3 regions of the Streptomyces sp. NPDC003248 genome follow, and region 2 is predicted to be linked to each of the others. Evidence: riboswitches for the same ligand, from Rfam matches in the RefSeq annotation. Region 2 holds a riboswitch; each other region holds the start of a gene.
What was found. Region 2 has a riboswitch for cobalamin ahead of ACZ3KJ_RS30280 (cobalamin biosynthesis protein). Riboswitches for the same ligand answer to the same signal wherever they lie in the genome.
Positions count from the first base shown of each region.

Region 1 (10,003 bases), on a different contig from region 2:
TGCGGCTGCGCAACAGCGCCATGCAGGCCTTCTGCATGAAGACCGACCGGCCCCCCTTCGACGACGCGCGGGTGCGGCAGGCGTTCTTCCTCATCGCCGACCGGCGGGAACTCGTCGACAGCGCCCTCTCCGGCGCGGGCGTCGTCGGCAACGACCTGTTCGGCAAGGGCTACGAGTACTACGCCGACGGACTCCCCCAGCGCGAGCAGGACCTCGACCGCGCCCGGGCCCTGCTGAAGCAGGCCGGCGCCGAGAAGCTGAAGGTCACCCTCGACACCTCGGCCGTCGCCGCCGGGTTCACCGAGGCCGCCACCGTCTTCCGCGACCAGGCCGCGAAGGCGGGCGTCACCGTCGAGGTGCGGACGGGCAGCAAGGACTCCTACTGGGCCGACATCCTCGACAACGGCACCCTGTGCTGCTACCGCTCCGGCGCCATGCCCATCGAGGCCCACCTCTCCCAGCGGCTGCTCACCGACTCCACCACCAACGCCACCCAGTGGCGGCACCAGGACTTCGACGCCCTCTACCAGCAGGCCCAGTCCACCCGCGACACGACCGCACGGGCCGCCGTCTACGAGCGGATGCAGCGCCGCCTGTACACCGAGGGCGGATTCCTCGTCTGGGGCTTCGCCGACTGGATCATCGGCACGGCGACGAACGTGCGCGGCGTCGAGACCACGGCGCCCGCCAACACCCTCGACTGGGCCCGCTTCGACCGGGTGTGGCTCGCGTGAGCGTGAGCGGCCCGCGCTCCTTCGCCGCCCGGCGGCTCCTCCTCGGCGCCGTCCAGACCGTGGCCGTGGTGCTGCTGGTCTTCGCGCTCACCGAGGCGCTGCCGGGCGACGCCGCCGTCGCCCTCGCCGGCGACCAGCCCGACCCCGCGCGCGTCGCGGCCCTCCGCGAGGCCATGCACCTGGACCGCCCGGCCCACGAGCGGCTCGCCGACTGGGCGGCGGGCCTGGCCCACGGCGACCTCGGCACCTCCCTGACGTCCGGCCGCCCGGTGAGCGGGTACCTCGCCGACGGCTTCGGCCCGACCCTGCTGCTGGCCGCGCTCACCCTCGCCCTGCTGATCCCGGCCGGCCTCGGGCTGGGCGTCCTCGCCGCCCGCCACGAGGGCCGGCTCGTGGACCGCCTGATCAGCTCCGTGACGCTCGCCGTGTACGCCGTCCCCGAATTCGCCCTCGGCGTGCTGCTGGTGACGGTCCTCGCGCTGAAACTGGCCTGGCTGCCGCCGACCGCCGTCGGCTACGGCACCGACCTGCTCGGCCACCCCGCCGCGCTCGTCCTGCCCGTCCTCGTCCTGCTGGCCCGGCCGGTCTGCTCACTGAGCCGCCTGGTCCGCGCCGGCATGATCGACGCCCTGGCCTCGCCGTACGCGGCGCACGCCCACCGCTACGGCGTCCCCGGCGCCCGCGTCCGCTACGCCCACGCCCTGCCCAACGCCCTCGCCCCGGCCGTCCAGCAGCTCGCCCGCACCGTGGACTGGCTGCTGTGCGGTGTCATCGTCGTGGAGGCACTCTTCGTGATCCCGGGACTGGGCACCGTCCTGCTCGACGCCGTCGCCGAACGCGACGTGCCCGTCGTGCAGGGCCTCGCGGTGGTGTTCGGCGTGCTGACCGTCGTCCTCAACCTCGGGGCGGACCTGGTCGCGCACCGGCTGACGCCCCGAGCGGCGGTGGCCGCGTGATCCGGCGCCGCTTCCTGCCGGGCCTGGCCCTCGTCTGCGTGCCCCTCGGCCTGGCGCTCCTCGGGCCGCTGCTCGCCGGGGACCCCGGGCCGCGCGCCGCGTCCTTCGTCCTCGCCGACGGGCACCGGCTCGGCACCGACTTCGTGGGCCGTGACGTCCTGCACCAGGTGCTGCTCGGCGGACGCACCGTCGTCGTCACCGCGCTCGCCGCGACCGCCCTCGCCTACCTGGTCGCCGTTCCGGTCGGCCTCGCCGGCGCCCTCACCCGCGCACCCCGGCTGGAGGAGCTGCTGATGCGGCCGCTGGACGTGCTGCTCGCCGTACCGTCGCTGCTGCTGATCCTCCTCGTGGCGTCCGTGTTCGAGCCCGGAGCGGCCGGGCTCGCGCTGCTCGTCGCGCTGGTCAACGTGCCCGACGCGGCCCGCATCGTACGGGCGGCGGCCGGTGAGGCGGCCGCGCGCCCGGCGGTCGAGGCGCTGCGCATGCAGGGCGAGAGCGTCTGGCGGATCGGCGTCGGCTACGTCGCCCGCGCCGGCCTGCGCACCCTCGCCGCCGACGCCGGCATCCGGCTGACCGGCGTGCTGTACCTGGTGTCCACGGCGGCGTTCCTCGGGGTCGGCGTCGCACCGGACGCCGCCGACTGGGCGGTCATGGTCGACCGCAACCGCACCGGCCTGTGGGTGCAGCCCTGGGCCGTGGTGGTGCCCGCCCTGCTGATCGTCGCGCTGACGACCGGCACCAACCTGCTCTTCGACGCCGCGTCGCACAGGACACCGAAGAAGGGGGAACCCCGCCCGTGAGCCCCGGCACCGACCCGCTCGCCGAACTCCGCGACCTGCGGGTGGAGGTCGACGGGCGCGCGCTCGTCGACGGCGTGCGCCTGCGGGTGCTGCCCGGCAGGGTGACGGCCCTGGTCGGCGCCTCCGGCAGCGGCAAGACCACGACGGGCCTGGCGCTGCTGGGGGAGTTCCCGTCCGGCGCGCACGTCACCGGGGAGGTACGCCTGACCCGCGACGGCCCGGTCGGCCACGTGCCCCAGCACCCCGCCGCCGTCCTCAACCCCGCCCGCCGCGCCGGCGCGCTCCTCGACGACCTGGCCCGCCTCCGGGTACGCCACCTGCCGCGCGGACAGCGCCGCCCGGCGGCCCGCGCGCTCGTCCTGCGCGCCCTCGCCGACGCCCAGCTCCCCGACGGCGAGGCGCTGGTGCGGAGGCACCCGCACCAGCTCTCCGGCGGCCAGCAGCAACGCCTCGTCCTGGCCCAGGCACTCCTGCTGGGGGCGCGCGTCATCGTCGCCGACGAACCCACCACCGGCCAGGACGCCCTGACCAAGAGCCGCGTCGTCGACCAGCTGGCGGCCCTCGCCGCCCGCGGCATCGCGGTCGTCCTGCTCAGCCACGACCTCGACGTGGTCCGCGCCCTCGCCGACGACGTCCTCGTCCTGCGGGCGGGCCGGGTCGTGGAGTCGGGCCCGCCCGAACGGCTGTGGCTCGCCCCCCGCCACGCCTGGACCCGGGAACTTCTCGACGCCCGGCGCCCGCCCGCCGGCGCCCGGCCCGCCCCGGACACCGGCCGGCCGCCCGCCCTGCGGGTGCGCGACCTCATCGCACGCCACCACGGCGCCGTGGCACTGCGCGCCCCGGAACTCGCCCTCCACCCCGGCGCCTCGCTGGCCGTCGTCGGCCGCTCGGGCAGCGGCAAGACCACCCTGGCCCGCTGCCTGGCCGGCCTCCACCGCGACCACGACGGCGAGATCCTCCTCGACGGCACCCCGCTGCCGCGCAGCCTGCGCCACCGCACCCGCGCCCAGCTCGCCGCCGTGCAGTACGTGTTCCAGGACGTGCGCGCCGCCTTCGACGAACACCGGCCCGTCCTGGACCAGGTCGCCCGCACCGCGGTACGCCTGCGCGGCACGGACCCGGCGGCCGCCCGCGAGGAGGCCCTGACCACCCTGACCCGGCTGGGCCTCCCGCCCGACCTGCCCCGCCGCCGGCCCGCCCGGCTCTCCGGCGGCGAACTCCAGCGCGCGGCCCTCGCCCGGGCCCTGCTCGCCCGGCCCCGCGTCCTGATCTGCGACGAGATCACCTCCGGGCTCGACACCGTCACCCGGCGCGGCATCCTCGACGTCCTCGCCGGTCTGCTGCGCGAGCGCGAGGACCTGTCCCTCGTCCTCGTCACCCACGACCTGGACACCGCCCGCCTGGCCGACCACATCGCCGTCCTCGACGCGGGCGAACTGGTCGAACACGGCCCCACGCACCGCGTCCTGACCGACCCACGCCACCCGTTCACCGTCTCCCTGACCCGGACGACGACACACCTGGGGACGGGCACACGGCCCTGACCGGCGGTCACGTACCCCGGGAGGGTCCCCGCACGGCGCTCCGCCCGGCCGGACGCGCCGGTGTCGGCCGGTGCCCGCTCAGTGCGGGGCGTTGGCGGTGGCGGTCCTGTGGTCGTGTCCGCTCAGTGCGGGGCGGTGCCGGTGGTGGTTGCGTGGTCGTGTCCGCGCCACGCCTCGGCCCGCAGGTCCGCGTCGCACAGGACGTCCACCGCCGTGCAGGCCAGGGCCTCCGTGGCGGCCAGGAGGACGTGCCGGGCCCGGTCGGAGGCCGCGGCGGCGGCGAACTCGGGTGTGTGGTCGGAGCCGTCCTCGCCCATGATCGCGACGAAGGGGTGGATGGCCGGCACCCGCCCGCTGACGTTCCCGATGTCCGACGAGCCGAGGTACACCCCCGGCACGGGCGGCGTCACGGTGATGCCGGCCCGGCGCAGGTGCGCCGCGAACCGCCCCGACAGCGCCCCGCTGTCGCGGAAGTGCTCGTAGCGCACGGTGGCACGCTCGACGGCGCACGTGGTGCCGGTGGCGAGCGCCACGCCCTCGGCGGCGGACCGCACCTGCCCGGCGAGGTCGTCCAGGGCCTCCGTGGTGGCGGCGCGCAGCCCGAACAGCCCCTCGGCGTACTCGGGCACGATGTTGGTGGCCGTGCCGCCGTGCGTGACGATGCCCTGGACGTGCGAGGCCTCGGGCAGCCGCCGGCCGAGCGCGGCCAGCACGTTGAACAGCTCGACGAGGGCCGCGAGCGCGTCGACGCCCTCCGTGGGGTTGCCCGTCGGGTGGGCGGCGCGGCCGTGGAACCCGACCCGGTACTGCTCCTGGGCCGTCAGCGGCGCCCGGACCCAGTCGTACACCCCCGGATGGAACATGAGCGCGGCGTCGACGTCGTCGAAGACGCCCGCCTCCACCTCCAGCACCTTGCCCCCGCCGCCCTCCTCGGCCGGGCTGCCCACCGCCAGCACCGACCCGGCGTCCGGCCCCAGCGCGGCGCGGGCGGCGATCGCCGCGCCCAGGCCGGCGGCGGCGATCAGGTTGTGCCCGCACGCGTGGCCGAGGCCGGGCAGGGCGTCGTACTCCAGCAGCAGTGCCACCGCGGGCCGCCCCCGGCCGTGGCGCGCGGTGAACGCGGTCGGCAGCCCCGCCACGTCCTGCCGCACCTCGAATCCGGCCCGGCGCAGCTCACCCGTCAGCAGCGCGCAGGCCCGCCGCTCGGCGAAGGCGTACTCGGGGTCGGCGTGCAGCGCCGACGCGACGCCCCAGAGGGCGTCCGCCCGCTCCGTCACCTCCTCGTGGACGCGGCGGTGGAGGGCGTCGGGATCGCGGTGCACACGGCCTCCCGGGCGTCGGCGGGGTTGTCCTTCCGACCCACCGGGTTCCACCGGGCGGCAGGTCGACACCCCGCCGGACGGGCCCGCCTCAGCCGTCGGCGGGCAGGGGGGACGGGACGGCCGCCGCCAGGGCGGCCAGCTCCTCCGGGCTGCGCGGTCCGGCCTCGCCCTCGGCCAACGCGCCCTGCGCCCGCAGCAGTCGGGCCGCGGCGACGCCCCAGGGCAGCCGCAGCCCCGCCGCGCGGAGCAGGTCGGCGCGGGCCAGGGTCGGGGCGGCGGGCCCGGTGTGGACGCCGGACGGGGTGAGGAGGGCCGCGTCGTCGGCCCAGCGCAGGGCCAGGTCGACGTCGTGCGTGGCCATCACGACCGTGGTGCCGGCGGCGCGCAGGGCGTCGAGCGTGGCCAGGAGGCGCTCCTGGCCGTCCGGGTCGAGTCCGGCGGTCGGCTCGTCGAGGACGAGCACGCGCGGCCGCATCGCGACGGCGCCCGCGATCGCGGTCCGCTTGCGCTGCCCGTAGGAGAGCAGATGCGTGGGCCGGTCGGCGAGGGCGGTGATGTCCAGGGCGGCGAGCGCCTCCGCCACCCGGGCCCGTACCTCGGGGTCGGGCAGACCGAGGTTGAGCGGCCCGAACGACACGTCCTGCGCGACGGACGCGGCGAACAGCTGGTCGTCCGGGTCCTGCACCACCAGCTGGACGGTCGTCCGCAGCCCGGTCAGCCCCTTGCGGTCGTACGCCACCGGCCGCCCGTCGACCGTCACCGTCCCGGCGCGCGGCCGCAGCCCGCCGCTGAGCAGCCGCATCAGGGTCGTCTTGCCGCTGCCGTTGCGGCCGAGCAGGGCGAGCGCGCGGCCCTCGCGGACCGCGAGGTCGAGGCCGTCGAGCACGGCCGGGCCGTCCTCGTACGCGAAGGAGACGCCCCGCAGGGCCACCGGCTCGCTCATGACAGGGGGCCTTCCAGGACGAGGGTGAGGGCGGCCACCGCTGCGAGGAGCGCGCAGCTCGCGGCCGTGAAGCGGACGGAGACGCGGGCCTCGGGCACCAGGACGCGCAGGGTGCCGTCGTAGCCGCGTCCGGCGAGCCCGGCGTGCAGGCGCGCAGCCCGGTCGAAGGCCCGCACGAAGGCGGTGGCGCCGAGCCCCGCCAGGGAGCGCCACTCGGCGGCCCGCGAGGTGTGCCCGAGCCGGGCCGCCTGGGCCTCCCGGATCCGCCGCACGGAGTCCAGCAGCAGGAAGCTCATGCGGTACGTGACCAGGGCGACGTCCACGACCGGCGCGGGCACGCCGGCCCGCACCAGCCGCGGCAGCAGGTCGGACACGGGGGTGGTGAACGCGAACAGCAGCACGCCGAGGGAGGCGGCCGAGGTGCGCAGCATCAGCTCCCCGGCCCGCGCGGGCCCGCCGTCGGCCAGGCCCACGAAGGCGCCGGGCCCGCCCACCCGGACCAGCAGGGGCAGGGCACCGGTGGCGCAGAAGCCCAGCGGCACCCGGTAGGCGCGCCACAGCCGGCGGGCCGGCACTCCCGCCGGGCCCAGCAGCACGGCGAGCGCCGTCACCAGCACCAGGGCCGCGCCCGGCCAGGGCGGCAGGGAGATCGCGAGCAGGGTCAGCCCGAGTCCGAGTACGGCCTTGTCCACGGGGTGGCGGCGGCGCCAGCGGCTGCTGTGCGCCGCCGCGTCGATCGGCAGCACGAGGGTCAGGCCCGTCCGCGCGCGGACTTCCCGGCGCCGCCGGGGGCGCCGTCCGCCGGCGCGGTCGCCTCCGCACGCTCCGCGCCGTCCGCGCCGGCGTCCGGGACCGTCCGGTGCGCGGTCCCCGGGCCGTCCGGCAGGGCCCTCGCCCGCTGTTCGCCCTGCCGCCGGCCCCGGCGCAGGCCGAAGTAGTAGGCGAGGACGCCCGCGCCCAGCGCGGCCTGGACGGCGAACAGCGCCGACTCGACCTCACCGGAGGGCGGCTCGTACAGCGGGGAGAACCAGGGCTCGTAGTCCGGGTCGATCTCGGTGATCGCCGTCTCCGCCTCGGCGTCGGAGCCCGCGAACGGCTCCTTCTTGCCGTCGCCCAGGCCCAGGGCCAGCGGCAGCACCGCGAGGGCGACCACCACGAGCAGCAGCAGGGCGTTGATCCTCGTGTTGCGGTTCACCGGGCCACCGCCTCCGTCCCGGTCGGCTGCGCCGACCGCCGCCCGGTGACGAGCACGCCGAGCCGGGTCAGTTCGCCCTTGCTGGACTGCACCAGCAGGCGCATCACGAGGACGGTGAGCAGGCCCTCGCTCACCGCGAGCGGGATCTGCGTGACGGCGAAGACGGAGCCGAACGTGCCGAGCGCGCCCAGGAACCCGCTGCCCGGGTCGGGGAACGCCAGCGCCAGCTGCACGCTGGTGACGCAGTACGTCGACAGGTCGGCGACGAACGCGCCGAAGAACACCGTGACCATCAGCGGCACGGCGAACCGCCGCAGCAGCCGGTACGTGCCGTAGCCGGCCCAGGGCCCGACGATCGCCATCGAGAAGGCGTTGGCGCCGAGCGTGGTCAGCCCGCCGTGCGCGAGCAGCAGCGCCTGGAAGAGCAGGGTGATGGTGCCCAGCACCGTCATGACCGGCGGCCGGAAGAGGATCGCGCCCAGGCCGGTCCCGGTGGGGTGCGAGCAACTGCCGGTCACCGAGGGCAGCTTGAGCGCGGACAGGACGAACGTGAAGGCCCCGGAGGCGCCGAGGAGAAGCGTGCTCTCCGGGTGCTCGCGCACCTCACGGCTCAGTGCGCGGACTCCGTGGACGACGAACGGCGCCGACGCGACGCCCCAGGCGACCGCGTGCGCCGGAGGAAGGAAACCCTCGGCTATGTGCATGGCTCAGCAGACCCTCTCCAGCACCTCGTGGATGGTTGACGCGCCTTGGCCGGTCTCCTGGCTGACGGGTACCACCGCCCGTGCTCCGCCTTCCCGGGTCCGAGGACCCAGTGGCTGCCCGCGAGGGCCGGAGCCGGACTTCCCGATCACAGTGGCGAGGGCCGCACCGGCATCACACCGGATTTCCCGTTCACCAAGGCGTGGTGACAGTAGTGCGCGGACCGGGGCGGTGACAAGCGGCAACGGGGGCGCGCGAGCGGCGGGCGGCGGCTCACACCCCGGCGCACAGCCGACCAAGCACGCCGCCCGGCTCGCCGTGTGTCGCCCCGGCTCGTGTCTGCCGCACACGACGCGCCCGCGCCCGCCGGTGCGCCCGACGGGCCCACCGCCCCCCGCCGCTCTCCCGGATCAGCGCCCCCGCCAGTCCAGACAGACCACCAGGGCGTCGTCCTCCGGGGTCCGTTCGCCGCGGTGGCGGTTCAGTTCGCGCAGGACGGCGTGCGGTACCTCGGCCGCGGGCAGCAGGCGGGTGGCCTGGATCGCCCGGGCGAGGGGGGCGTCGCCGTACGTCTCTCCGCCGGGGGAGGAGACCGCGTGCACGCCGTCGCTGACGAAGACGAGGCGGTCACCGGGCTCGGCGCGCACCTCCTGCTCCACGTAGTCGGTCTCCTCGAACATGCCGAGCGGCAACTGGGCGTCGAGGGGGATCCGTTCCACACGGCCGTCGCGCAGCCTCAGCATCCGCGGGGAGCCGGCGTCCACCACCCGGGCGCGTCCCGTCGTGAGGTCGAGGTCGAGCATGAGGACGGACAGGTAGCGGCGGCCCCGGTAGTGGGCGTGCACGGCCTGGTCGGCGAGCGCCGCCTGGTCGGCGAGGCACAGCCCGGCCCGCCGGGCGTTGCGCAGCGCGGTGATGGCCAGGCCGGTCAGCAGGGACGCCTCCGTGCCCTCGCCCATGCCGTTGGTGACGTACAGCATCAGGCGGTCGGCCGTCACCGACCAGTCGTAGTTGTCGCCGAAGACCGCGTAGGCGGGCTCCAGTTGCGCGCCCAGATCGAACTCGGGGCGGCTGCACGACCGGCCCGGGAGCAGGTGCCACTGCATCTCGGCCGCCAGGGTGAGCCGGTCCTTGCGTCTCGCCTGGACATAGAGGTCGGTGTCCCGGTCGGCCACGACCAGCTCGTGCCCGAGGGCCCGGGCGATCTCCGCGAGTTCGGCCGGCACGTCGCCGGCCGGCTCCGGCAGGGTCACGGTCAGCACGCCGAGCCGGTCGCCGCGCACGGAGACCGGCAGGTGCACCCGCACCCGCCCGTCCCCGACCGATTCCACGAACGGCTCCTGCGCGCCGAACGCCCGGCCGGCCGGGCCGTCGTGCACCGACACCGGCTCCGCCGTGTGCGGCAGCTCGGATACCGGTTGCAGCACGGTCAGGCCGTAGTCGGCGAGGTACAGCTCGACGGAGTCCGCCGCGTACTGGCGGAGCAGTACGCCGCGGACCGCGTCGAGCACCTCGTGGGGAGCCGCTGCCCGCAGCGCGCGCTCGGCGGTCACCAGTGCGTTCACGGTGGTCACTACATCAACCTTTCGTCGAATCCTCGGCGGCCCCGTGCGCGCACGGGGCCCTCGGTGCGGACGCCGCCCGCCGGGTCGTCGTACCCCCTCCGGGCGTACGACGGGGTCCGCCGGCGCGGTCCCTAGTACGCTGGCGGTCGACCCAGTGCCTGCGAGAGTGTGGACCGTGACTGCCTTCCGCCACCGCCCGGAGCCCGAAGAGGTCGCACGGGTCACCGCGACGGCCGCGGAGC
Region 1 is NZ_JBVHDT010000007.1:344,051-354,053, reverse strand. Features, by position in the region: gene ACZ3KJ_RS19570 (ABC transporter substrate-binding protein) at 1-734, shown strand, start outside; gene ACZ3KJ_RS19565 (ABC transporter permease) at 737-1,690, shown strand; gene ACZ3KJ_RS19560 (ABC transporter permease) at 1,687-2,490, shown strand; gene ACZ3KJ_RS19555 (ABC transporter ATP-binding protein) at 2,487-4,034, shown strand; gene ACZ3KJ_RS19550 (amidohydrolase) at 4,157-5,356, opposite strand; gene ACZ3KJ_RS19545 (energy-coupling factor ABC transporter ATP-binding protein) at 5,445-6,299, opposite strand; gene cbiQ (cobalt ECF transporter T component CbiQ) at 6,296-7,045, opposite strand; gene ACZ3KJ_RS19535 (energy-coupling factor ABC transporter substrate-binding protein) at 7,051-7,494, opposite strand; gene ACZ3KJ_RS19530 (energy-coupling factor ABC transporter permease) at 7,491-8,198, opposite strand; cobalamin riboswitch at 8,229-8,411, opposite strand; gene ACZ3KJ_RS19525 (PP2C family protein-serine/threonine phosphatase) at 8,607-9,749, opposite strand; gene ACZ3KJ_RS19520 (MarR family transcriptional regulator) at 9,928-10,003, shown strand, end outside.
Region 1: linked by a shared signal. The riboswitch ahead of ACZ3KJ_RS19530 (energy-coupling factor ABC transporter permease) and the one ahead of ACZ3KJ_RS30280 (cobalamin biosynthesis protein) in region 2 are both predicted to bind cobalamin.

Region 2 (10,003 bases):
GAGACGGGCGGTGTCCCAGTCGGCGCGCACCTGCGCCGGGGTGAGGGCGAGCTCGGCCGCCGCCCGTGCGGCGGTCGTGTCGGAGAAGGTGGCCTTGCCGTCGTCGGTCGCCCCGTTGCGGCCGGGGCCCAGGGCGGCGTCGGCCCAGCGGGCGACGCGGGCGGCGGCGGCGAGCCTTGAGCGCGCCATTCCGGCCAGCTCGGCCCGGGCCGGCGTGCCCTCCGGCGGACGGGGTGCGGGGCGGCGCGGGCGCCGCTGGTTCACAGCTGTGGGGGCGGCGGCCAGGGGTCGCGGGCGGACGAGTCGAAGCCTGGAGTCGCGCGGGATACGGGACGTCACGGGTGCAGTCTTCCGGTTGACGGTCCGAAAACCCAAACGGAATGCCCTGGCGGGGCGGGGACCCGGTCCCGGGACGGGGGCCGGAGGCGGGTGAGGAGACGTGATCAAGCCACTGGTACGGGGTTAAACGGAACCTTCGGGACGGGGTGCGCGGCCCGGTGCGCGCGGGAGCGCGGGGACGCCTGGTGCCGGTGAGCGGACGCAGGGCGGCGGCCCCTCGGGCGGGAGGGTGGCGGCCCCTCGGCGCTGGGGCTCGGACATGGGCATGGCGGCCCGCGGGCGGGGGGGGGTGGCGGCCCCTTGGCGGAGCGCCGCCGCGCTGCCCTCCGGCGGCGGTCACATCAGCGGGGTCAGGAAGCGGCGCAGGACTTCCTCGTAGGCGGCGGGGTCGGCGTTCCACATGGCGGCGTGGGGGGCCTGCCGGACGGGGTGGAGGGTGACGAGGTCGGGGCGCCGGGCGGCGAGCCGGCGGGTGGCCTCCCAGGGGGCGACCGGGTCGTCGGGGCCGTGGAAGACCAGGGCCGGGACGTGCAGGCGGGAGGGGTCCGCCGCCTCGTCGGGCTGGTGGGCGTCCAGGCCGGCGCGGCCCTGCGCGGCGCGGACGGCGAGGGGCAGCAGCGCGCCGGGGGTGTGGCGGGCGGCGGCGAGGGCGCGCAGGGTGGCCTGCCAGTCGAGCACCGGGGAGTCCAGCACCAGCCCCGCGACGAGGTCGCGCAGCCCGGAGCGGGCGGCGGCCCGCAGGGCCATGGTGGCGCCGGTGGACCAGCCGAGCAGGACGACGCGTTCGGCGCCGTACCGAGCGGCGTACCGCAGGGCCGCGTCGACGTCCCGCCACTCGGTGGCGCCGAGGTGGTTGAGGCCGTCCGGGGGGCGGGGCGCGCCGAGGTCGCCGCGGTAGGCGAGGGCGAGCACCGGGAAGCGCCGGCGGTGCAGGAAGCCGGCGAGGTTGAGCACGTGCTCCCGGGTGGCGCCCAGGCCGTGCACGGCGATCACCCAGGTGCGGCGGGCGCCGGGGACGAACCAGGCGGGCAGCGGTCCGAGCTCGCCGGGGACGTCGACGTCGGCGTGGTCGAGGCCGAGCGCGCCGCTCGGGGTGCCGACGTGCAGGTTGGGGGTGAGCCACACCGCGTCGCCGGGGCTCAGCGTGCCGTGGGTGACGCGTTCGAGGCGGCGGACGACGGTGTCGGCGGAGGGGGACGCGGTGGCCAGGACCGGGCCGACGACCGCGTGGGAGCCGTTCCCGCCGAGGCCGTAGGTGCCGGGCCGCAGGGCGGCCAGGTCGCGGGTGAGCACGATCTGGCCGGCGGCGGTGCCGTGCACGGTGAGCCGGGGTTCGGTGGGCAGGGGGCGGCCGGGCGGCGCCTTGAGCGCGGCGTCGCTGGCGAACCGGCCGGCGGCGACACTGGCGGCGCCGGCGGCCAGGGCTGCGGTGACGGCGGCGGCCGTCGCGGTGACAGTGCGCACCCGTCCAGTGTCCCGGCCGATCGTCCGCCCGGCCAGTGGTGGCACGGGGCGGAACGGAGCACGGCTTACCAGGGGCTGGAGCACGGCCGCACCAGGGGCCGGAGCGCGGGGCGCCACGGGCCGGAACACGGCCCTACCGAGGCCCGAGCACGGCGCGCCACAGGCCGGAACACGGCCAGTCAGAGGCCGGAGCACGGCGCGCCACAGGCCGGAACGCGGTCCTACCGAATCCCGAGCACGGGCGCGCCACAGGCCGGAACACGGCCAGTCAGAGGCCGGAGCACGGCGCCGTCACGGGCGGAGTAAGGCCGTCCCAGAGGCTGGAGCACGGCGTGCCGCGGGCCGGAGCGAAGGAGCACGGCGTGCCGCGGGCCGCGCGGTCAGGCGCGCTGCCCGTAGCCCCCCAGCCGCTCCGCCACCGCCGTCAGCTGCTCCGGTGTCAGGAGGGTCGGGGTGCGGCCGGGCACGGACGACGCGGTGAGCCACAGCCGGCACATCCACTCCAGCTGGGCGGTGCGGTCGTAGGCCTGGTCGAGGGTGGCGCCGTGGGTGAGGGTGCCGTGGTTCTGGAGGAGGCAGCCGGTGCGGCCGTCGAGGGCCCGGAGCATGTTGTCCGCCAGTTCCTGGGTGCCGTAGGTGGCGTAGGGGGCGACCCGGACGGAGCCGCCGAGGGCGCAGACCATGTAGTGGACGGGCGGGAGTTCGGTCACGAGGGTGGAGACGGCCGTGGCGTGCACGGCGTGGGTGTGGACGACGGCGCGGGCGTCGGTGGTGCGGTAGACGGCGAGGTGCATCGGCAGCTCGCTGGTGGGGACCAGGGTGCCGAGCACCTGCCGGCCGTCGAGGCGGACGCCGGTGATGTCGTCGGGCGTGAGGCGGTCGTAGGGCACCCCGGAGGGGGTGACGAGCACGGTGTCGCCGACCCGGACCGAGACGTTGCCGGAGGTGCCGACGACGAGCCCGTCGGCGGCGGTGCGGCGGGCCGTCGCCAGCAGGTCCGACCAGGCCCGGGTCTCCTCCGTCCCCGGTGTGCCGGCGGTGTCGTGGCGGGGGTCACGTCGCGGTTCAGCCATGCCCATGATCCTGCCAGGGGCGGCGCCCGGCCGGCCGGAATCCGGGACTCCGCAGACAGTCATCCCGAAGCCCGACTCAGTTCACCTTCCGTTCACCCAGGTTACCTACCTTCATCCAGCCAATGACCTCGAACGATTGCCTGGGTAAATGGAAAACTTCTCGCTGATCCTCGCGATTGTGGTGGTAACCGCACTCGCGTTCGATTTCACGAACGGTTTCCACGACACCGCCAACGCGATGGCCACGACCATCTCGACCGGCGCGCTCAAGCCCAAGGTCGCGGTGGCCATGTCCGCCGTGCTCAACCTTGTAGGCGCATTCCTCTCGGTGGAGGTCGCCAACACGATCTCCAAGGGTCTCGTCGACGAGACCGGCATCCGTCCCGAGGTCATCTTCGCCGCCCTGGTCGGCGCGATCCTCTGGAACCTCCTGACCTGGCTGGTCGGACTCCCCTCCAGTTCCTCGCACGCCCTCATGGGCGGTCTGGTCGGCGCCACCATCGCCTCGGCGGGCGTCGGCGCGGTCCACGGCGACGTGCTCGTCACCAAGGTGCTGCTCCCGGCGGTCGCCGCCCCGATCGTGGCCGGCGTCGCCGCGATGTTCGCCACCCGCCTGTCGTACACGCTCGGCCGGAAGGCCGACGGCAAGGCGGCCGAGAAGGGCTACCGGGCCGGCCAGATCGCCTCGGCGGGCCTGGTCTCCCTCGCCCACGGCACCAACGACGCGCAGAAGACGATGGGCATCATCACCCTCGCCCTGGTCGCCGGCGGCGCCGTCGCCCCCGACTCCGACCCGCCGCTGTGGGTCATCCTCTCCGCGGGCCTCGCCATCGCGCTCGGCACCTACCTGGGCGGCTGGCGCATCATCCGCACCATGGGCAAGGGCCTGACCGACCTCCAGCCGCAGCAGGGCTTCGCCGCCCAGACCAGCGCGGCCACCGTCATCCTCGCCTCCTCCCACCTCGGCTTCTCCCTCTCCACCACGCACTCGGTCTCCGGCGCGGTGATGGGCGCGGGGCTGGGCCGCAAGGGCGGCGTCGTCCGCTGGTCGACGGCCACCCGGATGTTCGTCGCCTGGGGCCTGACCCTGCCGGCCGCGGCCGTCGTCGGCGCGCTCGCCGAGTACGTCACCGGCTTCGGCGCCTGGGGCACGGGCCTCGTCGCGGTCTTCCTGGTCGCCTCCAGCGCCGCGATCTGGAAGAAGTCCCGGCACGAGGTCGTGGACGCGTCGAACGTCAACGGGTCCGACGAGCCGGCCGGCGTGGTCACCACGGCGATCGCGGCCGTCACCCCGCCCCCGGCGGGCACGGTCCCGGACGGGCCGGCCGCCGCCGTCCCGTCGCCGGCCGCACCGGCCATCGCCACCGAGCCGACGGCTCCCGCCGCCTGAGCCCGCCCACCCGGCACGAAGGAAGAGAAGCATCATGAAGATCGACTGGGCGGCCCTGGGCTCCGTCTTCGGCGTCAGCCTCGTGGTCACGGTGGCCCTGGTGGCGCTGTTCACCCTCGGCATCATGGGCCTGTCGCGGCGCGAGCGGGCCGCGGCGCAGGGCGGGACGGCCGCGCTCGCGGTCACCGGGGCGTACGCCTGCTTCGCGGCGTGTGCGGCCGCGGTGGCGTACGGCATCTCGCTGATCGTGGCCTGAGCCACACACCGAGGGTCTCCGGCCCTTCACGCACCACGGGCCCCCGCCCCTCCCCCGCCCCCTCTCCTCCCCCTTCCGTCCCTCCCACCCCCCGCCCTGTCGGCGGCCGTCCCACCGGCGGTCCGACGGGGCGGACGCACGTCCGCGACGGGCCGTCCCGGACCGCCGGTGTGGGGTTCTGCACACTCTCCCCGTGCAGGTCAACACCAAGTTGACGGCCGTTCCGGGCCCGTGGTGGACTGCCGGAGCCATGTACGGCGACAGGAAGAGGAAGCCGGTGTGAATCCGGCGCGGTCCCGCCACTGTCACCGGGGTAGACACCCCCGGGAGCCAGGAACTCTCGTCGCCGGTCTCGTCGAACCAGGGCGTGGACACCCTGAGTGAGGACATACGCCATGCTCGGCTGCCGTTCGAGGTCACGTACCCGGTCGTTGCCCGACCCCACGGCCGGCTGAGCCGATGGGTGCCGATCGCGTTCACGCGTACGGCGCCGCCGCCGGCCTCCTGGGGGACCTGCTCTTCGGCGATCCGCGCCGGGGACATCCGGTCGCCGTGTTCGGGCGGGCCGCGGCCGGCGTGGAGCGGGTGCTGTGGCACGACCACCGCGGGTGGGGCGCGCTGCACACCGCCGTGTGCGTCGGCGGGGCCGTGGCCCTGGGCGCCGGCGCCGCCCGCGCCGTCCGGTCGTCGGCCGCCGCCTCCGTCGCCCTGACCGCCACCGCCACCTGGGCCGTCGTCGGCGGGACCTCCCTCGTGCGCGAGGCCCGGACCATCGGGCGGTGTCTGGAGGCGGGGGACGTCGAGGGCGCGCGGGCCCGGCTGCCGCACCTGTGCGGGCGGGATCCGCAGGCCCTGGACGCCGACGGGATCGCCCGCGCCGTCGTCGAGTCCGTCGCCGAAAACACCTCCGACGCGGTGGTGGGGGCACTGGTGTGGGGCGCCGTGGGCGGCGTGCCCGGACTGCTCGGCTTCCGGGCCGTCAACACCCTCGACGCCATGGTCGGCCACCGGTCGCCGCGTCACCGCCGCTACGGCTGGGCCTCGGCGCGCCTGGACGACCTCGCCGGCTGGCCGGGGGCACGGCTGACGGCCGCCCTCGCCGCCGTCGCCGGGGACGACCCCCGCGGGGCCGTACGGGCCTGGCGGGCCGACGCGCGCAAGCACCCCAGCCCGAACGCCGGTCCGGTGGAGGCCTCCTTCGCCGGCGCCCTCGGGGTGCGGCTGGGCGGGACCCTGTCCTACGGCGGCCGGGTCGAGCACCGGCCCGTGCTCAACGGGGCGGCCGGGCGGCCCGTGGCCGCGCCGGACATCGAACGCGCCGCGCGGCTCTCCCGCCGCGTCGGCCTCCTCGCGCTCGGCGTCACCGTCGCCGCGCGCCTCGTCGCGAAGGGGCGTACGTCATGAGCGGGGGTCTCCTCGTCGCCGGCACCACCTCCGACGCCGGCAAGAGCGTCGTCACCGCCGGGATCTGCCGGTGGCTGGTGCGGCAGGGAGTGAAGGTCGCGCCCTTCAAGGCGCAGAACATGTCGCTGAACTCGTTCGTGACGCGGGAGGGCGCCGAGATCGGACGCGCGCAGGCCATGCAGGCCCAGGCGTGCCGGGTGGAGCCGACCGCGCTGATGAACCCCGTGCTGCTCAAGCCCGGCGGTGAGCAGAGCAGCCAGGTCGTGCTGCTCGGGAAGCCGGTCGGCGAGATGAGCGCCCGCGGGTACCACGGGGGGCGGCAGCGGCAGCTCCTCGGGACCGTGCTGGAGTGCCTCGACACGTTGCGGGGCACATATGACGCGGTGATCTGTGAGGGGGCCGGTTCTCCCGCCGAGATCAACCTGCGGCGGACGGACATCGTGAACATGGGGATCGCGCGGGGCGCCGGGCTGCCCGTGCTCGTCGTCGGCGACATCGACCGGGGCGGCGTCTTCGCCTCGTTCTTCGGGACCGTCGCCCTGCTCTCCCCCGAGGACCAGGCGCTCGTCGCCGGGTTCCTCGTCAACAAGTTCCGCGGCGACGTCTCGCTGCTGGATCCGGGCCTGGACATGCTGCACGGGCTGACCGGGCGGCGCACGTACGGGGTGCTGCCGTTCCGCCACGGGCTCGGCATCGACGAGGAGGACGGGCTGCGGGTGTCGCTGCGCGGCACGGTCCGGGAGTCGGCCGTCGCCCCTCCCGTGGGGGAGGACGTGCTGCGGGTCGCCGTCTGCGCGGTCCCGCTGATGTCCAACTTCACCGACGTCGACGCGCTGGCCGCCGAACCGGGCGTCGTGGTGCGGTTCGTCGACCGGCCGGAGGAGCTGGCGGACGCCGACCTCGTGATCGTGCCCGGCACCCGGGGGACCGTGCGGGCGCTGGAGTGGCTGCGGGAGCGGGGACTGGCCGACGCCCTGATCCGCAGGGCGGCCGAACAGCGGCCCGTCCTCGGCATCTGCGGCGGCTTCCAGCTCCTCGGCGAGCGCATCGACGACGAGGTCGAGAGCCGCAGGGGGCGGGTGGCCGGGCTCGGCGTCCTCCCCGTGCGCGTGCGCTTCGCCCGGGAGAAGACCCTCACCCGGCCCGTCGGGGAAGCCCTCGGGGAGCCGGTCGAGGGCTACGAGATCCACCACGGGGTCGCCGAGGTCCTGGGCGGGGAGCCCTTCCTCGACGGCTGCCGGGTCGGGCAGACCTGGGGCACGCACTGGCACGGTTCGCTGGAGTCGGACGGATTCCGGCGGGCCTTCCTGCGCGAGGTGGCGGCCGCCGCGGGCCGTCGTTTCGTGCCCGCCGCCGGCACCTCGTTCGCCGCGCTGCGCGAGGAGCAGCTCGACCGGCTCGGCGACCTGATCGAACAGCACGCGGACACCGACGCGCTCCGGCGGCTCATCGAGTCGGGCGCGCCGCAAGGACTGCCTTTCATTCCACCGGGAGCGCCCGCATGAGCACAGTGTTGTTGTTGTCGACCGCCGACACCGATCTGCTGGCGGCCCGGTCCGCCTCCGGCGCCTCCTACCGGATCGGCAACCCGACCCGGGTGGACGTCGAGCGGGACCTGCCCGCGCTGGTCGAGGGCGCCGACATCGCCGTCGTACGGCTGCTGGGCGGCAAGCGGGCCTGGGAGGACGGGCTGGCCGCGCTGCGGGCGTCCGGGATCCCGACCGTGCTGCTCGGCGGGGAGAGCGTGCCCGACGCCGAGCTGATGGCCGAGTCGTCGGTGCCCGCCGGGGTCGTCGCGGAGGCCCTGAGGTACCTCGTCGAGGGCGGGCCGGACAACCTGACCGAGCTGGCGCGGTTCCTGTCGGACACCGTGCTGCTGACCGGCGAGGGGTTCGACGAGCCGCGGAGGATGCCCGAGTTCGGGGTGCGCGGGGAGCGGGACCTCGTCGCGGGCCGGCCGACCGTCGGCGTGCTCTTCTACCGGGCCCACGAGCTGAGCGGCAACACCGCCTTCGTGGACACGCTGTGCGAGGCGATCGAGGCGCGGGGCGCCAACGCGCTGCCCGTGTACTGCGGTTCGCTGCGGGGCGCGGACCCCGGACTGTACGAGATCCTCGGCCGGGCCGACGCGCTCGTCGCCACCGTCCTCGCCGCCGGCGGCACCCACGCCTCGCAGGCGTCGGCGGGCGGCGACGAGGAGGCCTGGGACATCGGCGCCCTGGCCGACCTCGACGTACCCGTCCTCCAGGGGCTCTGCCTCACCTCCTCCCGCGCCGCCTGGGACGCCTCCGACGCCGCCCTGTCCCCCATGGACGCGGCGATGCAGGTCGCCATCCCGGAGTTCGACGGGCGGCTGATCACCGTGCCGTTCTCCTTCAAGGAACAGGGGCCCGACGACGTGCCGGTGTACGTCGCCGACCCCGAGCGGGCGGCCCGGGTCGCCGGGATCGCCGTCCGCCACGCCCGGCTGCGGCACAAGCCGAACGCCGAGAAGCGCATCGCGCTCGTCTTCACCGCCTACCCGACCAAGCACTCCCGCGTCGGCAACGCGGTCGGCCTCGACACGCCCGCGTCGGCGGTGCGGGTCCTGGACGCGCTGCGGGACGCGGGGTACGCGCTGACCGAGTACCCCTCCGGCGGCGACGAGCTGATCCACCGGCTCATCGAGGCCGGCGGGCACGACGTGGAGTGGCTGACGGAGGAACAGCTCGCCGCCGCGCCGGCCCGGGTGCCGCTCGCCGACTACCGGGCCTGGTTCGACACGCTCGACCCGCGGCTGCGGGAGGCGATGCTGGAGGCCTGGGGGGAGCCGCCGGGTTCCCTCTACGTGGACGGCGACGACATCGTGCTCGCGTCGCTCCGGTTCGGGAACGTCGTGGTGATGATCCAGCCGCCGCGCGGCTTCGGCGAGAACCCGATCGCGATCTACCACGACCCCGACATGCCGCCGTCCCACCACTACCTGGCCGCCTACCGGTGGCTGGAGAACAGCTTCGGCGCCGACGCGATCGTCCACATGGGCAAGCACGGCACGCTGGAGTGGCTGCCGGGCAAGGGGCTCGGGCTCGGCGGCGGCTGTGCCCCGGACGCCGTCCTCGGTGAACTCCCGCTGGTCTACCCCTTCATCGTCAACGACCCCGGCGAGGGCACCCAGGCCAAGCGGCGCGGGCACGCCACCGTCGTCGACCACCTGGTGCCGCCCATGGCGCGCGCCGACACCTACGGCGACCTGGCGAAGCTGGAGCAGCTCCTCGACGAGTACGCGCTCGTCTCCGACCTGGACCCGGTCAAGGCGCCGGCCGTGCGCGCCCAGATCTGGACGCTGGTCAAGGCGGCCGAGCTCCACCACGACCTGCACGTGGCCGAGCAGCCGGGCGACGACGACTTCGACGAGTTCGTCATGCACATCGACGGCTACCTGTGCGAGATCAAGGACGTGCAGATCCGGGACGGGCTGCACGTCCTGGGCGGCGGCCCGGTCGGTGAGCCGCGCGTGAACCTCGTGCTCGCGGTGGTGCGGGCCGCACAGGTGTGGGGCGGGCGGGCGAACGCGCTGCCGGGCCTGCGGGCCGCGCTGGCCGCGCACTTCGGGCTGGTGGAGAAGGAGCTGCTCGCCGAGCCGGGGGCGCCGGTGAAGGTGCCCGTCGAGCTGACGGACCTGGTGGCGGGGCCGGCGCGCTCCGCCGCCGACGCGATCGACCTGCTGGAGCAGCTGTGCCGGCGGCTCGCGGAGGGCCTGGAGTCCCGCGGGTGGGACACCGCGGCCGTCCCGGACCTGGTCCGTGAGGTGATCGGCGTCCAGCTCCCGGACGCCGTCGCCGTGCTGGAGTTCGCCTGCGCCGAGGTCGTGCCGCGGCTGGCGCGCACCACCGACGAGATCGGGAACGTCCTGCGCGCCCTGGACGGCGGTTACGTCCCGGCGGGCCCGTCCGGCTCGCCGACGCGCGGACTGGTCAACGTCCTTCCGACCGGCCGGAACTTCTACTCCGTCGACCCCAAGGCCATTCCCTCGCGGCTCAGCTGGGAGGTGGGGCAGTCGCTCGCCGACTCCCTCGTCCAGCGGTACCTCCAGGACAC
Region 2 is NZ_JBVHDT010000017.1:95,343-105,345, reverse strand. Features, by position in the region: gene ACZ3KJ_RS30305 (hypothetical protein) at 1-339, opposite strand, end outside; gene ACZ3KJ_RS30300 (alpha/beta hydrolase) at 676-1,803, opposite strand; gene ACZ3KJ_RS30295 (class II aldolase/adducin family protein) at 2,184-2,876, opposite strand; gene ACZ3KJ_RS30290 (inorganic phosphate transporter) at 3,025-4,266, shown strand; gene ACZ3KJ_RS30285 (hypothetical protein) at 4,301-4,522, shown strand; cobalamin riboswitch at 4,741-4,881, shown strand; gene ACZ3KJ_RS30280 (cobalamin biosynthesis protein) at 4,982-5,926, shown strand; gene ACZ3KJ_RS30275 (cobyric acid synthase) at 5,923-7,431, shown strand; gene cobN (cobaltochelatase subunit CobN) at 7,428-10,003, shown strand, end outside.

Region 3 (10,003 bases), on a different contig from region 2:
GGTCGCGCAGTGGAGCAGTTCGGTGCCGTCCGGTGCGGCGATGGCCTCCAGGGGGACGTCGTGGACCGCGCGCCGCTTGGGGAGCGCGGGCGCGAGGAGGGCCTCGGCACGCCGTGCCGCGGCCGCCGGGTCGGGGGTCTCCAGTCCGATGGCCGCGAGGGTGGTTCCCGAGCGGCGCGTCGAGGTGCCGGTGTTGACCAGGACGCGGGCGGCGCCCTGCTCCCACAGCTCGACGGGTTTGCCGCGGTGGCGGCCGGTGCGGGCGAAGCCGAGCGCGGTGAGCAGCGTGCCGACGGGCTCGGGGTCGCCGGCGGCCAGCTCCGCGAAGGCCACTCCGGACGGGACGACGGGGGCCGGGAGCGGGGAGACGCCGGCGTTCTCCTCCAGCGCGAGCAGCGACCGCAGTCCGTCCACCGCCGTGCGGCCCGCGTCGGCCTGGCGGAAGACGTCGTTGAAGACCTCCAGGGAGAGCGGGCCGTCGTAGCCGGCGTTCAGGACGTGGCGGACGAGACCGGTGACGTCGAAGCCGCCCTGGCCGGGGAAGCAGCGGTAGTGGCGGCTCCACTGGAGGACGTCCATCGCCATCAGCGGGGCGTCGGCGAGTTGCAGGAAGAAGATCTTCTCGCCGGGGATGTCCTCGATGCCCCGGGGGTCGGAGCCCCGGGAGAGGATGTGGAAGCTGTCCAGGCACACCCCGAGTGCGGGGTGGTCGGCCTGTTGGACGATGCGCCAGGCGTGGTCGTAGGTGCTGACGTGCCGTCCCCAGGCGAGCGCCTCGTAGGCGACGCGGATGCCGTGGTCCTGGGCGAGGTCGGCGAGCCGGGCGAGCTGCCGGGCGGCCAGGGAGTCGTCGGCGAGGGTCTGCGGGGAGACGTTGGAGCAGACCAGGACGGTGTCGGCGCCGAGCCTGCGCATCAGGTCGAACTTGTGCCGGGCGCGTCGCAGGGTGTGGTCGAAGAGCTCTTCGGGGACGCCCTCGATGTCGCGCATCGGCTGGTAGAGGTCGATGCTCAGGCCGAGGTCGGCGCAGCGGGCGCGGATCTCCTCGGGGGTGAGGGGGGCGGCGACCAGGTCGTTCTCGAAGATCTCGACCCCGTCGAAGCCGGCCCGTGCGGCGGCCGTGAGCTTCTCGGTGAGCGTGCCGCTGAGGCAGACGGTGGCGATCGACTTACGCATGCGTCCTCCCGGCGCTGATCCGGGTCCGGTCCCCGCGTCCGGCCGGGCCGGCACTCGCCCCGCGTCCGGGGGCCGCCGGCCCGGCCGTCGTCCTGAGAACTGCTGCTGTCACTGGAACTCCAAGCTGACCACTAGGTGGATCGACAGGTCCACTGTACGGTCACAGTAGAGGAGGGAGAGGCACCGGACAAGGAAGCGCCGCCCGCGACGGGTCCGCCGGTCAGCCTCCAGGCGGCGCCTGAGCCGCTTTCCTCCCCTTGCCCACCGGCCTGCCTGCCGTTGCGGCGGGGGTGACGTCCGACGGCCTACCGCCGCAATCCGTCCACGCAGTGGACCACGAAGACCGACACGCGGCACCCGGAAGGGCGGCGCGGGCCGCCTTCCGGGTTCCCGTACGGCGCCTGCGTCGTTGCGGTTACCGTGGTCCGCAGAGCGGACTGCCGTCGTGGCCGACGGGGTCCGCGACGGGCGGCACGAGCAGGGAGACGACGGGTGGACGGCGGCGAGACGGCGCGGGCCGAGGACGAACGGGAGCAGCCGGGCACCGGTGTGCGCAGTGTGCGCCGGGCCGTCGACATCCTCAACCTGCTGAGGGAGGACCGGCCGGTCGTCACCCTGCGCGAGATCACGGAGGCCACGGGGCTGGCGAAGACCACCGCGCTGCGCCTGGTGCAGACCCTGGAGGAGACCGGACTGCTCGGCTCGCACCCGGCCGGTTACACGGCGGGCCCCGGGCTGTGGCGCTGGGCCTACCTCGCCCGCGCCCGGTGGGAGGTGCCGCGGGAGACCCGCAAGGTGATGCGCGACCTCGCCGACCGGCTCGGCGAGACCGTGAACATCTTCGTCGCCCGGGACGTCCAGCGCGTCTGCGTCGCGCACGAGGAGAGCCCCCACCCCCTGCGCCACGTCGTCGACGTCGGCGACGAACAGCCGCTGTGGGCCGGCGCCTCCTCCAAGGTCCTGCTGCGCGACGCCCCCGACGCCGTCCTGCGCCGGGTCGCCCTCGCCTCACCGTACGGCGAGGCGCACACCGACCGGCTGCGCGCCGGGGCCGCCGAGACGGCCCAGCGCGGCTACGCCGTCAGCAGCAGCGAGTTCGACGAGGGGCTGACCGCCGTCGCCGTGCCGGTCACCGGCCGTTCGGGGGCGGTCGTCGCCTCCCTCTCCGTGAGCGGGCCCAGCCACCGCTTCCCGTACGAGGCCGTGGAGCGCTTCGCCGCCGAACTCGCCGCAGCCGCCCGCCTCATCTCCGCCCAGGGCTTCAGCCACCCGCTGAGCAGCGGTCACTGACCCCCGTCACGGAGCTTCCGGGGACGGCGGCCGCGGCGCGCGGCGCAGGAAGCGGATCACCGGACGGCCGTGCGCGGTGGTGACCTCGGCGCGGACGCCGTACACCTCCTCGATCAGCTCCGCGGTCAGGACGTCGCCCGGTGTCCCCTCGGCGACCGCGCGTCCCTCCCGGAGCACCAGCAGCCGGTCGCCGTACATGGCGGCGAGGTTGAGGTCGTGCAGGGCGATCACGGTGGTGACCGGGAGACCGGCGACGAGGTCCAGCAGGTCGAGCTGGTGCTGGATGTCGAGATGGTTGGTCGGCTCGTCGAGCAGCAGCTCGCGGGGTTCCTGGGCGAGGGCGCGGGCGATCTGGGCGCGCTGGCGTTCGCCGCCGGACAGGGTATGCCAGGACTGGGCGGCCCGGTCGGCCAGTCCCGTGCGCTCCAGGGCCTCGGCGACGGCCCGCGCGTCCGCCGCCGTGGCGGCCGTCCAGGCCCGGCGGTGGGGGATGCGGCCGAGGGCGACGACGTCGCGGACGGTCAGCTCGGTCTGGGTGTGGGCGTGCTGCTCGACGGTGGCGACCCGGCGGGCGGTGGCGCGGCGGCCGACCTGCGACAGGGGCCGCCCGTCCAGGGTGACGACCCCGGCCGTGGGGGCGAGGACGCCGGCGAGCAGCCGCAGCAGGGTCGACTTGCCCGACCCGTTGGGGCCGATGAGGCCCACCGTCTCGCCGGGGCGGAGGGCGAGGGTCAGGCCGTCGAGGATGAGCCGGCCGTCGGCGCGGCGGGTGACACGGCTCGCGCGGAGCCCGGACGCCGGGGCCGCGACGGGAACAGCAGGCGCCCCGCTCCCGGCTCCGGCGTGAGCGTCCTTCACGTCTTCCTCCTTCCTCGGTGGAGCACTGCCACGAAGACGGGTACGCCGATCAGGGACGTCACGACGCCCACGGGCACCTCCTGGGGGTCGAGGACGGTACGGGCGGCGGTGTCCACCCAGACCAGGAAGACGGCCCCGGCCAGTGCGGTGACCGGGAGCAGGCGGGCGTGGCCGGAGCCGGTGAGGGCGCGCGTCGCGTGCGGGAGGACCAGGCCGACGAAGCCGATCGCCCCTGCGCAGCTGACCAGGACGGCGGTGAGCAGCGCGGTCGCGCACAGCAGGACCAGCCGGGCGCGGCCGACGCGCACGCCGAGCGAGGCCGCGGCCTCCTCCCCGAAGGCGAACGCGTCCAGGGTGCGGGCGTGTCCGAGGCAGACCCCGAGCACGGCCGCCAGGACGCCCGCGCACAGCAGCACGTCGGTCCAGTCGGCGCCGGAGAGCGAGCCGAGCAGCCAGAACAGCACACCGCGGGTCGTCTCGGCGTCGGCCGAGGTGAGCACGGTGAAGGAGGTCAGCGCGGAGAACAGCTGCATCGCCGCGACGCCGGAGAGGACGACGCGGTCGGTGCTGCCGCCGAGGCTGTGGCTCAGCAGCAGGACGAGCCCGAAGGACACCAGCGCCCCGGCGAACGCGCCCCCCGACAGGGACACCGCGCCGCCGCCCACGCCGAGCACGACCACGGCGACCGCGCCGGTGGAGGCCCCCGAGGACACCCCGAGCACGAAGGGGTCCGCGAGCGGGTTGCGCAGCAGCGACTGCATCACCGCCCCGCACAGCGCGAGTCCCGCCCCGCAGACGGCGGCGAGCATCGTCCGGGGCATGCGCAGGTTCCAGACGATGCCGTCGCGCAGCGGCGCCAGCCGGCTCTCCCCCGCCCCGAGACGGGCGGCGACCGACCACCACACGTCCGAGGCGGAGATGTCGGCCGGGCCGATCGTCACGGCGACGGCGACCGAGACCGCGAGGACGAGCAGGCCGCCGGCCGTCACGAGCGTGTCGCGCAGCCTCACCCGGCGAGCCCGAACGAGCGCAGTCCGGCGGCGACCTGTTCGATGCCCTCGACCGTGCGGATCGACGGGTTCATGGCCTGGCCGCTGAGCAGGACGTACCGCTTCTTCTTCACGGCGGTGAGGTTGCGGGTGGCGGCGTCGGTCTCCAGGAAGCGGATCTTGGCCGCGGCGGTCTCCGCCGTCTGCGACCTGCGGGTCAGGTCGCCCAGGACGATGACGTCGGGGTCACGGTCGGCGACCGTCTCCCAGTTGATCTGCGGCCATTCGTCGTGCGTGTCGGAGAAGGCGTTCTCCGCGCCGACGGCCCGGGTGATGGCGCCGGGGGCGCCGCAGCAGCCGGCGAGGTAGGGCGACTCGGAGTTGGCGAACCAGTACATGAGGGAGACGCCGGAGGCGTCCAGTCCGGCGGTGGCCTCGCGGACCCGTTCCCGGAGGCGCGCCACGAGCTTCTCGCCGCGCGCCTCGACGTCGAAGGCGCGGGCCAGGTCGCGTATCTCGCCGTACACGGCGTCGAGGGTGAGCGGCTCGCTGCGGGAGCCGTCGCCGCCGCTGTCGTTGTCCTTGCCCTCGGAGCAGTCGGACGGCGAGACGTAGGTGGGCACGCCCAGCTTCTCGAACTGCTCGCGCGTGGCGACGCCGCCCTTGCCGAGGGTGGAGACGAACGAGGCGGTGACGAAGTCCGGTTCGGCGTCCAGCACCTTCTCGAAGGACGGGTTGTTCTCGGCCAGCCGCGGCACGGAGGCGTTGGCCTTCTCCAGTCCCTTCAGCACCGGATCGGTCCAGGTGGCGGTGCCGGCCATGCGGTCCTGGAGGCCGAGGGAGAGCAGGATCTCGGTGGTGCCCTGATTGAGGGAGACGGCCCGCCGGGGTGCCGACTCCAGCGTGACGCGGTGACCGCAGTCGACGATGGTGCGCGGGTAACCGGCGGCGGCCCGCTCCCCGCCCGCGGCGGATGCGCCGGAGCCTGCGCAGGCGGTGAGCAGGAGGGCGGGGGCGAGCAGGAGGGCCGCGGTGCGCGGGGCGCGCGGCGGTGTGGAACGGAGCACGGGCATGCCTCGGGTGTCGGGGCTCGTACGCGGAGCCTGGCCTGCGGACGTCCGCCACGCCCTGGGGCGTGCCGGTGCCAGCAGGTCTTCGGACTCGGGTTCGTCCGCGCGGGGCGCCTTCCCGGTTCGGTGCCGCGCCGGCCCGCCGGCCGGCCCGTCCCCTTTCCCAGTGGCATGTGTGCCCCGCCCGTCCCCCTCACCGCTGCGCGTCAGCTCCGGATTCGCACCGGATTCCCTGGCCTCGGATGTGGCTCGACTGGCCTCGGCAGGCTATCAAGCCGCCGGTACGGCCAGGTCACGGCATCGGCCGCGGGCACGGTCCGGAGCAGGCACCCGGTGCTGTGCGCTCCGGAAGCAGGCGCCCGGCTCACGGGCGGTCGGGAAGCAGGCGTCCGGTTCACGGGCGGTCGGGAAGCAGGCGTTCGGTCCACGGGCGGTCCGGCGTCCGCCGCGGGCTCGGCCCCGGCGTCCGGCGCGCGGACGGTCCCGGAGCCGACGTCCGCCGCGCGGGCGGCCCCGGAGCCGGCTGGTGTCCGGCGCGCGAGCGGTCCCGGACCCGGCGCCCGGCGTCGGGCGCGTGTGCGGCCCGACGGCTCCTCGGGGTCCGCCGGAGATCGCGGCAGAGGCCCGTCGATAGGGTCGCCCCATGACTGTCGCCCGTTCCGTCGCCCTGTTCGTCGTCGCCGCCCTGTTCGAGATCGGCGGGGCCTGGCTGGTCTGGCAGGGCGTCCGCGAGCACAGGGGCTGGGTCTGGGCCGGGGCGGGCGTGATCGCGCTGGGCCTGTACGGCGTCGTGGCCACCTTCCAGACCGACGAGAACTTCGGCCGCATCCTCGCCGCCTACGGCGGTGTCTTCGTCGCCGGATCGATCGCCTGGGGCATGGTCGCCGACGGCTACCGTCCCGACCGCTACGACGTCGTCGGCGCCCTGGTCTGCCTCGCCGGCATGGCCGTGATCATGTACGCGCCGCGGGCACGGTGAGCCGGCCCGCCGTCGCCGGCCGGGTGCGCCGGCGGGCAGCGCGGTGCCGCCGCGGCTCGCGCCGGACGCGCGTGCGTCACCGGCCGCCGTGGGGGCAACCGTGCGGGTGCGGGGTGACCAGGCCGCTCTGGCAGACGATGACGACGAGCTGGGCGCGGTCGCGGGCGTGGAGTTCGTTCATGGCCCGCTGGATGTGGCCGCGGACGGTCAGCGGGCTCAGCGCGAGCCGGTCGGCGATCTCGGCGTTGGACACGCCGCGCGCGGCCAGCGCCGTGACCTCCCCTTGCCGGTCGGTCAGGGCCTTCAGGACGTCGGGAGCGCGAGGAAGTCGTCGGTGTCCGGGGTGGCCGGTAAGCGGGTGACGAGGGCCCGCGTGGCGGCCGGGGAGAGGAGGCCTCGTCGGCCGACGCGCCCGGGTCCTCCGGCACGAGGAGGAGGACCCGGTACCTGCCGGGGACGACGGCGGGCCCGTCAGCCGGCGAGCACGCTCGCGAAGAAGTCGAGCGACCGGTCGACCTCCTTGAGGGAGGGGCCGCGGTTCAGGTGGCCGTGCGTCATGCCCGCCGCCAGGTACGTCCGGACCGGGACACCGCACTCGTCCAGTTGCCGGGCGAGGAGGTCGCCGGACGGCCGGAGGTCGTCGAACTCGGAGAGGACGACACCGGTCGGGGGCAGGTCGTTCAGGTTCGCCGCCCCGGGCATCGCGTCCGCCGGCAGGTCGGTCAGACGGCCGACGTAGTTGCGCACCATGCCCTCGATCGACTCGGTGGTGAACCGCAGGAGCGACGGCAGGTCCCGCATCGCCGCCGCCGTCTCGTCGTCCAGGGCCGGGGTCGGGAAGTGGGCGAAGGGATAGGCCAGCAGCAGGGTGTCCGGGCGGGGTTCGTGCCGGTCGCGCAGCCGGATCGCCGTGGACAGGGCGAGGGCCGCGCCCGCGCTCGCGCCGCCCAGGGCGACGGGGCCGCGCGCCCGGCCGGATCCGTGGAGCCAGAGCCACGCGGCGTGCGCGTCGTCGACGGGGACGGGGTGGCGGACGCCGTCCACCGCCAGCCGGTATCCGACGGAGACCACCAGGGCCCCGGCGCGGGCGGCCAGCTCGGCGGAGACCGTGTGCGCTTCCGGCATGTCGAGATCACCGGCCGCGAAGCCGCCGCCGTGCAGCCACAGCAGCGCGCGGCGGGGCTCGTCGCGCGGGGCGTACACACGGACGGGCACCTCGCCGTGCGGCCCGGGGACCAGGTGGTCCTCGACCGAGACGTCCGGCAGGCTCCACTCGCCGGGATCGCTGTAGTACTCCGCGAGCCGGGCGCTCGCCTCCGGGTCGGACGCGGCGTCCTCCCAGCCGAGGCCGTCGAGCAGGTGCAGCTTCCCGGCGAGGAAGGGATCTATCGGCATGGGCGCTCCCAGGGTGTCGGGTCCGTGGTGCGGGCGGGCGTGCCCCGGGAACGGGCGCGGCCTCGGGCGAGGACGCCGGTCCCGGGGCTCCTTGTCGGGACCAGTGTGATCGCTCGGCGCCGCGGGGCGGGAGACCGGCGGCGCCGGCTGCCGGGAACGGACGCCGGCGGAGATCCTCCGGAAACCCCCTGCGGCAGGCGTGAACCCTGGACCGGTGACGTTCGTTACTCCTCGGAAGCATCCACACACTCCACGGCACGAGAGGTTGTCCATGACGGGTCTCACGGAATCGATCGAATCGATGGAGCAACTCGCCACGGTCTGGCGCGCCTTGGTCCTCGACCGGGAGCCGCGCGCGGACGTGCGGGACCTGCCGGGCGTCGCCGTGCGCTGGGCCGACTGCCGGTTCGCGTTCTGGAACTGCGTCACACTGACCGACGTGGGGGCGGACGCGGCACTCCTGGAGAGGCGTCTGACGCGGGCGGCGGACATCATGCGCGCGAAGAAGCACCCGGGCTTCCTGTGGCTCTTCGAGGACCTCCTCGACGGCGGGGCACGCGCGGGCCTGGCGGAGGCGGCCGAACGGGCCGGTCTCCAGCACGCCTTCGCCGGCACCGGCATGGCCGGGAACCTGCTCCCCGTGCCCGACCCGGTCCACCCGGACCTGACGTTCGCGCGGGTGAGCACCGACGAACAGCTGCGGGCGTACGCGGACATCAACGCCCGCGCCTACGGATTCCCGCTGGAGGACGGCCGCGACGGACTCCTCGGCTCCGCGCTGTGGAAGACCGGGGTGCACGCCTACCTCGGCCTGCGGGACGGTGTCCCGGTGACGTGCGCCGCGACGCTGGAGGCGGAGGGACGCCTCTTCGTCGTGCTCGTCGCCACGGACCCCGCGTGGGAACGCAGGGGCTACGGCGAGGCGGTGACCCGGAAGGCGCTGCACGAGGGCGCCCGGGCGACCGGGCTGACCCGCGCCACTCTGCACGCGACCGCCGCCGGGGCACCCGTGTACCCCCGCATCGGTTTCGAGCCGAACTCACCGGTGCACTTCTACGGCCTGAAGAGCTGACCCTCCGCCAGCGGGCGTGCCGCTCCGTGCCCCTGACGCCCGCCGGTGCCGTCGCGCCCGGTATCGTGCATCGACTTCGCGGACCTGCGTTCCCGGACCGCCCCGGCGCCCCGACCGCGCCGGGGCGTGTCCCCGACCACGGGAGTACGGCATGGCGCACGCCCCCAGCACCCGGCACGCCTTCACCCTGGAAGTGGAGCTGGCTCCTCCGATCGACGTGGGCGAGACCCCGCACGGCCGACGCCGGGTGATCCCCATCACCGGCGGCACGTTCAGCGGGCCGGACGCCCGCGGCCAGGTCCTCCCGGGCGGCGCCGACTGGAATCTCGTCCGCCCGGACGGCGTCACCCACCTGTGGGCGCGCTACACCCTGCGCACCGACGACGGCCACCACCTCATGGTCACCAACGAGGGCTGGGGCACCCGGGACGAGGCGTCCGTGCGGCGGATCTCCGCGGGCGGCGGCGGGAAGCCGGACGGCTGGTACTGCCGCACCAACCCTCGCTTCGAGGTGGGTGAGGGGCCCTACGCGTGGATGAACCACACCCTCTTCATCGGTGACCTGCGTCCCCCGGTCGGCCTCGACCGCGTGACCATCGTCGTCCACCGCGTGACCTGACGCGTCAGCGCCGGCCCCGCAGGAGAAGTCACGTCGAAAATATTGACGTGCCCCGGACAGAGCTCTACTTTCTGACCGACTCACCGAACCACGTTCGACATATCGGCCATGCGGAAGGTGCAGAGCCGCCGTTCCTCTCCCATGGTCCACTCGTCCTGCCGCCGTTCGCCCGTCCGCCGCCGTGAGCTCACCCGACCCGCACACACCCGGAGAGCCGATGAGCGCACCATCCCGCCCCCAGGCCACGCCGTCACGCAGACTGTTCCTGGGCGCCGCCGCGGCCGGCTCCATGGCCCTGGCCGCCGATCTGACGCTGGGGACCGGCCCCGCCCACGCCGCCGACTCCGCCTACGTCATGGGCTACTTCACCGAATCGCCCCAGGGCGTCGGCACCGACTACGGCCTGCACCTCGCCGTCAGCACGGACTCCCTCAACTGGATGCCGCTGAACCAGAACAACCCGGTGGTCACCCCCACCGCCGGAGCCGGCGGCCTGCGCGACCCGTTCATCCTGCGCAAGCAGGACGGCACCTTCGTCGTGCTCGCCACCGACCT
Region 3 is NZ_JBVHDT010000008.1:94,248-104,250, forward strand. Features, by position in the region: gene ACZ3KJ_RS20415 (TIM barrel protein) at 1-1,176, opposite strand, end outside; gene ACZ3KJ_RS20420 (IclR family transcriptional regulator) at 1,669-2,466, shown strand; gene ACZ3KJ_RS20425 (ABC transporter ATP-binding protein) at 2,473-3,213, opposite strand; gene ACZ3KJ_RS20430 (FecCD family ABC transporter permease) at 3,321-4,334, opposite strand; gene ACZ3KJ_RS20435 (ABC transporter substrate-binding protein) at 4,331-5,386, opposite strand; cobalamin riboswitch at 5,443-5,656, opposite strand; gene ACZ3KJ_RS20440 (YnfA family protein) at 6,027-6,362, shown strand; partial or broken gene ACZ3KJ_RS20445 (response regulator transcription factor) at 6,439-6,755, opposite strand; gene ACZ3KJ_RS20450 (alpha/beta hydrolase fold domain-containing protein) at 6,834-7,757, opposite strand; gene ACZ3KJ_RS20455 (GNAT family N-acetyltransferase) at 8,029-8,829, shown strand; gene ACZ3KJ_RS20460 (DUF3237 domain-containing protein) at 8,981-9,448, shown strand; gene ACZ3KJ_RS20465 (glycoside hydrolase family 43 protein) at 9,666-10,003, shown strand, end outside.
Region 3: linked by a shared signal. The riboswitch ahead of ACZ3KJ_RS20435 (ABC transporter substrate-binding protein) and the one ahead of ACZ3KJ_RS30280 (cobalamin biosynthesis protein) in region 2 are both predicted to bind cobalamin.